Regions from separate parts of the Paenibacillus sp. FSL R7-277 genome, predicted to be linked through region 2. Evidence: a T-box and tRNA genes for the amino acid it is inferred to sense, from the RefSeq annotation. Region 2 holds a T-box; the other holds one or more tRNA genes.
The links. A T-box is a leader RNA that pairs with one kind of tRNA and senses whether it is charged. The one in region 2 lies ahead of C173_RS14415 (valine--tRNA ligase), so its partner is inferred to be a tRNA-Val.
Positions count from the first base shown of each region.

Region 1: it encodes a tRNA-Val, which carries the amino acid that the T-box ahead of C173_RS14415 (valine--tRNA ligase) is inferred to sense. The anticodon was not compared.

Region 1 is NZ_ASPX01000080.1:494,379-497,793, forward strand. It holds gene C173_RS24285 (aldo/keto reductase) at 1-297, opposite strand, end outside; gene C173_RS24290 (helix-turn-helix transcriptional regulator) at 451-1,260, opposite strand; gene C173_RS24295 (NUDIX hydrolase) at 1,293-1,715, opposite strand; tRNA gene C173_RS24300 (tRNA-Val) at 1,954-2,025, opposite strand; partial or broken gene C173_RS33860 (PD-(D/E)XK nuclease family transposase) at 2,165-2,602, opposite strand; gene C173_RS24310 (hypothetical protein) at 2,732-3,274, opposite strand.
Region 2 is NZ_ASPX01000037.1:31,471-34,885, reverse strand. It holds gene C173_RS14425 (LysM peptidoglycan-binding domain-containing protein) at 1-110, shown strand, start outside; gene C173_RS32880 (stalk domain-containing protein) at 310-972, shown strand; T-box leader at 1,065-1,349, shown strand; gene C173_RS14415 (valine--tRNA ligase) at 1,509-3,415, shown strand, end outside.

The sequences.
Region 1 (3,415 bases), on a different contig from region 2:
TTTTTTGATATAGGCCGGGTCTCCCTTGGGTCCCTGAGTATGCGTAATGCCGAATTTGGTCGCAATCACAGCCTGATCTCTCCGGCCCTTAAGTGCCCGTCCGAGAAGCCGTTCATTGCCGCCGAAGCGCTGCTGCTCGAAAGCTCCGTAGATATCCGCTGTGTCCAGCAGGGTTACGCCCAGGTCAAGCGCGCCATGAATGGTTCGTACAGACTCTTCATTATCCGGCATCATCATCGTTCCGAGTCCCAGAGCCGATACGATCAGCCCTTCGTTCCCAAGTGTTCTTGTGTGCATATGGTTGCCTCCTCTTGTCCCTGTAATAGATCTTATGAACATGACCTTATTCTAACCGTCCTGCCGTGGAGCAGCCACAGTACGTTCATGCTAGTAAGATCATTACCAGGGAGCAGCAGACCAGTAAGATATGCGCCTTCAGGTGATTCTCTGCTAGGTTAAGACAGGGGTGTAGATACAAATATGCAGACCCGGGTGATCCGCCAGATTGGCCATCGAATTGATATCGTAGACTACAGGCTGGCTCGTGCCAAGACTCTCTATGACCACACGGTTGACCTTCTTGCCTTGAATATTGTGCTGCTTCCACACCCTGGCGAAATCCGCACTGTCCTCCAAGAGCTGATCGACCATCTCCTTGTACCAGGGATCGTGCAGGTTCATGTCATAATAGGTTCTGTACACCCCTACTGAATAGATTGCGAACTCCTCCCAGTTCCGCATCCGGCGGCGCAGCTCCAGATCCAGGAACAGAAGACGCATCATAATGCGCTCTGAAGCAGGCAGACTTCCGAAATCACTAAGCACTTCACTCGCTTTATCATTCCAAGCCAGTACCTCAGACCGCTCATTCGTAATAAAAGACGGATAAGTCAATTGGCGGATAATATCCCGCCACTGCGGATTCAGCTCCGGACTGGCTGTATCTATAGAAGCAAGTGTATCCGGCAAGCCCGGATTCCATAGCTCAAACAGATGCTTACGCTCATCTGCCGACAACCGTAGCGCCTGACTGAGACTCTCCATAACCTCTCTGGAGGCGGTAACCTCCCTGCCCTGCTCCAGCCAAGTATAATAGGTGCTGCTGAGACCAGCCAGAACCGCAACCTCCTCCCGGCGCAGCCCTGGTGTTCTGCGCTGACTGTTCGTTTCCTTGATCCCTACAGCTTCAGGCTGCAGACGTTCCCGGCGTGATCTCAGGTAGTCGCCAAGACGCCTAAACCTCGTAATCTCGTAACTCATGAGCTGGGCCTCCTTTCAGCATTACGATGGATTCATAGATGCTTCACATATTCACACACTCTCGCATATAGCGTGGGGTAAATCCCCGGGTATGTCACCGCCTGCGGTAGCTCGCTGAAGCTTCGAAGCTCCGCCATTTCGTACGGGGGCAAATTTCCGAACCTTATGACATCTGCATAATACAACATCCCGTAGCTCTCTGCCAGCTCTTCACTACTGACCGAATAGATGCATAACGGATGCAGTTCATATTCTTCAGCACCTGTCTCTTCGTAAAGCTCTCTTACCGCAGCTTCCCCGGGACTCTCACCCGCCTCAATATGCCCGCCGGCAAATTCCCATGTGGACCGCTCACGGTGCCGCACCAGCACCCAATCGTTCCCTTGCTTCATAAAAATCACTACATACTTGAGACTCACCCCAGGGCACTCCGCTTCATGCAATGTTACGATCATGATAGAATTCCACCTTTTATAGTTCGTTAGAATCTTCCAGAGAAGCGCCATTATTGTAATATATTATGGATGGGGTGTCGTGGTTTTTTGTCATTCTCTAAATGCATATAAAAAAAGAAACCATAACATTGCATTAGACACGTAAAGTCATCTAACGCTAAACGTCAATAGCTTCTCTGTTTGTTGTTCTCTGTTCATAAAAACAAAGAAAGCCTTGATTATCAAGGCTTTCTGCATATAGGACGGATGGGGTTCGAACCCATGACCCCTACCCTGTCAAGATAGTGCTCTCCCGCTGAGCTACCGTCCTGCAACGAAATTTATAATAACACAGGACGTGAGGGAATGGCAAGATAATTTTTATGATATGAAGGGGCAATGCTTAGCATCTGTTAAAATTTCACTGCAACGGTGTTAACTTTGCAATATTTTAGCATCTATCAAAGGAATTACAATTTTAAAATTTCTTGTTCCGAAAGTCCAGAAACTTGTGAAATAATCTTAACTTCAAGCCCAATTCTCAACATATTCTTAGCAACCTCCACAGCCTTTTTATGTTCTCCTGTGGCCAAACCTTCAGCAATCCCCTCAGCCTTAGCCCCATTCATCCGTGATGCCTCATCACGCAAATACTTCTTCCGGGCTTCATACTCCATCCTTGTAGCGGCATCCTGACTCAGGAACTCCAGCGTATCCATTGCTTTTTTCAACATCGGTTCATTCATGGTCAGCTGCTCCTCGAGCTTCGTTAATTCCATCACATGAATCTCAAGATCGTTATTAAGAGAAATTCCAGTGTGATCTTCACGAAGATGAAACACATTATGATGACGGTCATTCGGCAGACAGGAGTAGTTCAGTATATTAATCGTTATACACTTCTTCAAACACTGATTATATCATGGCAGAACTACTCGTTGTAGACAAAGCCAGGCTTTCGGGCTCCATATACTGCTATTCTGTCCCCTAAGCTCTATGAAACATACAAGAATATGTTTTATCTTTCAGCCCCCCCTCTACCTTAATGTTATCGCCATTCGCTTATCCACCAATACAACGGCGTCTGCTTCACCCTTACCGTTGAACATGGCTGAAATTACATATATTTTCGTGTCATCCTCCGCTTTCGCCACCCACTCTTTCTCCTGCAAATATCGCTTGTTGGTGGCATCGTAAGCATAATCCAGGTTGCGCTCCATCTCCTTCAGATATTGATCGCCATAGATTTGTTTGAAGTCATCCTTAGACATGCCAATTTTAAAACCGCCAGTGGTTTTATATGTATCTTTCGATTCCTCTGCCAGAGTAATCCCTGCCACTTTATCCTCCCGGTACATAATCCTCACGCCAGAGCTATACATGACTGAATTCGCAATATCCTTATCCTCCCCCTTACCCAATACCTCTTCCGCTTCTGCACGGCTCATTCCATACTCAACAACGGCTTTATGATCGTTCACCTTTTGAATGGCTAAGTCTTTGGTGGTTACCCCGTCCTTTGAATCCGCACAAGCCGTCAATACGAACAAGAACAACATTACCAGTACCGTTTTTCTCATAATACCCTCCAGATCCTTTTATCTAAAGTTTACCTTGTTAGGAGGAATACGAAACAGTTGCATCCCTGACAGGACTGTATGAAGATTTGTTGAACCGGTCCTGAATCGATCTTAACTTCCTCCCTTGCATTCTATATAATA
Region 2 (3,415 bases):
CGCTGGATACCATAGCCGAGAAATACCAGCTAAGCACCCGGGAGCTGACTATGTATAACCGGCTGTCCGGTCAGATTGTAGAAGAGGGACAGGTATTATACATTCCTTGAGATTGACGCTGTGCGGAGAATTCAGGCTTAACAGGAACAGCCCTTGCCTTACGTATGGGGCTGTTCCTGTTTCTTTGTGAAATCCGCTTCTGGTTTACAAACCGTTCAGCCGGGGGTAATAGTCACTACCGGCCTACATACATTACACATTCAGGCAGCTATGCGCTGGTACACTACTTCTGGAAGGATGATATATCACATGAAGAGAAAAGTGGCAGCCACTGCGGCCGCACTAAGCTTGACGCTCACAGTCTCGGCCGGTGTCTACGCCGCCAGTAATCTGCAGGAGATCAAGGCGCTCCTGAACAACAAAATCGGGATCGTCGTGAACGGCCAGGCGTACACGCCCAAAGACGGCAACGGCAAAACCCTCGCCCCGATTACCTATAACGGCATCACTTATCTGCCTGTACGCTCCATCGGCGAAGCGCTGAACACTGCTGTTACTTACGATGCTGCAACCAGCCGGGTCATCATCGGTGATGCTGCAGCTCCGGCTGTCTCCTCCGGCGGCTCGTCCACTGGAACACCAGCAGATTCTGTGAAGCGGCCGAAGAGCCTGCCGGCGGATTTCCCGCTTCCGGCGGACGCGAAGATATTTGATCTGATCGAAGGCTCGGCGACCGGTAAGCCGTCCGCAACCTTCAGCTACCGTACGAAGCAGAGCCTGGAGACGCTCGGCAATACGTACAAGGACTATTTTGTGCAAAAAGGAGCTACCTCCAAGTCTGAGGAAGTCTCCGCCTCAGCCTTCTCGATTATTGATGCCGGAAGCACATTCTCTGTTACGCTGGATGGCGCTCCCGGAACGGGCAGCCATCAGGGCTTCAATGTGGTTCAAGTGATCTGGAGCGGGGAGTAGGCATCAATGTACGTCTGCTGCGCGCCCATTGTGTATATGCTGGTTGACTAGGGATAACACTGAATGTATTATTGAACTAAGTAATAACTAGCATAAAGACTGGGAACGGGAAGAGTAGGCGGTCAGCCCTTCAGAGAGCGGGATTATCATTGGTGTGAATTCCCGCAGGATGCAGCCCCCGAAGTCGCCCCGGAGTTGCCCTTCTGAGCTTGTCTTCATCATGAAGACGGGTTAGGATGCGGCCGGTTGCAGCCGTTACCCTGCATGAGTGTCGCGCTAAGCTTCAGGAACCTGTAAGGGAACTTAAGGCAGTGGTTTATTTTTTATTGGCGCGAAACAAAGGTGGTACCGCGAAAGAATGGCCTTTCGTCCTTTGAGACGAAGGGCCTTTTTGTATTCTCAGAAACCGCTAGCTACTCAATACATTTAACAGTGGAGGGTTCACAATGGCTGATAACAACAATGCAGCAGCAGAGCTGCCGAACGGGCAGGAAGCGGCAGAAGCTACCGCTTCAGCTAATCACAAGCAGAGCGACATGCCGACTACATATGATCCGGGAGCGGCAGAGAAGAAATGGTATGCGTACTGGATGGAGAAGGGCTTCTTCGAAGCCGGCAAGCGGCCGGATGCGGAGCCTTACAGCATCGTGATTCCGCCGCCGAATGTAACAGGAATGCTGCATATCGGACATGCGCTGGATTTCACGCTTCAGGATGTGCTGATCCGCACCAAGCGGATGCAGGGGTATGATACCCTGTGGCTGCCGGGTACAGACCATGCAGGGATTGCTACACAGACCAAGGTAGAGCAGAAGCTGCGCCAGCAGGGAATCTCCCGCCATGATCTGGGACGCGAGAAGTTCCTGGAGCAGGTGTGGGCCTGGAAAGACCAGTATGCAGAGACAATTCATGACCAGTGGGCTAAGATGGGCCTGTCCCTCGATTACTCCCGCGAACGCTTTACCTTTGATGATGGAATGAAGAAGGCGGTAAGCAAGGTATTTGTGGAGCTGTACCAGAAGGGCCTGATCTATCGCGGCAAGCGGATTATTAACTGGGACCCGGCTGCCCGTACAGCGCTGTCGGATATCGAGGTTGAATACAAGGAAGTGAACGGGCATCTGTACCATCTGCGTTATCCGCTGAAGGATGGCAGCGGCCATATCACGGTGGCTACCACGCGGCCCGAGACGATGCTGGGCGATACAGCGGTAGCGGTACATCCGGAGGATGAGCGCTATAAGGATCTGATCGGTAAGACGCTGATTCTGCCGGTTACCTTACGTGAGATTCCGGTTATTGCCGATGAATACGTAGATAAGGATTTCGGCAGCGGTGCAGTTAAGATTACACCGGCGCATGATCCGAACGACTTCGAGATGGGAGTCCGCCATAACCTTCCGCAGATCAACGTAATGGATGAAGGCGGAGTGATGAATGAGGAAGCGGGCGCTTACCAGGGAATGGACCGCAGCGACTGCCGTAAGGCCATCGTAGCCGACCTGAAGGAGCAAGGCGTGCTGATCTCCATTGAGGATCATGTACACCAGGTTGGGCACAGTGAGCGTTCCGGGGCCGTAGTAGAGCCTTATCTGTCCACCCAGTGGTTCGTCAAAATGCAGCCGCTGGCAGAAGCAGCCATCGCTGCACAGAAGGACGGTGACGGGGTCCACTTCGTGCCGGACCGCTTCGAGAAGACGTACCTGAACTGGATCGAGAATGTCCGCGACTGGTGTATCTCCCGCCAACTGTGGTGGGGCCACCGTATTCCGGCCTGGTACTCTGAATCCACCGGGGAGCTTGTAGTTGCACATGATGAAGAAGAAGCACGCCGCATCAGCGGGCTGTCCGACCTGAAGCAGGATGAGGATGTTCTGGATACCTGGTTCAGCTCGAACCTCTGGCCGTTCGCTACCTTAGGCTGGCCTGATCAGGACAGCAGCGACTATCAGCGTTACTATCCGAACAATGTACTGGTTACCGGCTACGATATCATCTACTTCTGGGTAGCGCGCATGATTTTCTCAGCCATGGAATTCACTGGCCAGAAGCCGTTCTCCGATGTGCTGATGCACGGACTCGTACGCGATGCCGAAGGACGCAAGATGTCCAAGTCTCTGGGCAACGGTATTGATCCGCTGGATGTTATCGAGCAGTACGGCGCTGACGCCATGCGCTATATGATTACTACCGGCAGTACAGCGGGCCAGGATCTGCGGTTCCGTATGGAAAAGGTAGAGCAGGCGCGTAATTTTGCCAACAAGATCTGGAATGCCTCCCGGTTCGCGCTGATGAATCTGGAAGGCGTAGCCTTTGAAGATATTGACATTACAGGTGAGCTTGGCACAGCGGACCGCTGGATTCTGCACCGCCTGAACGAAACTTCCCGCGATATTACGCGTCTAATTGACTCGTACGAGTTCGGCGAGACCGGGCGCCTGCT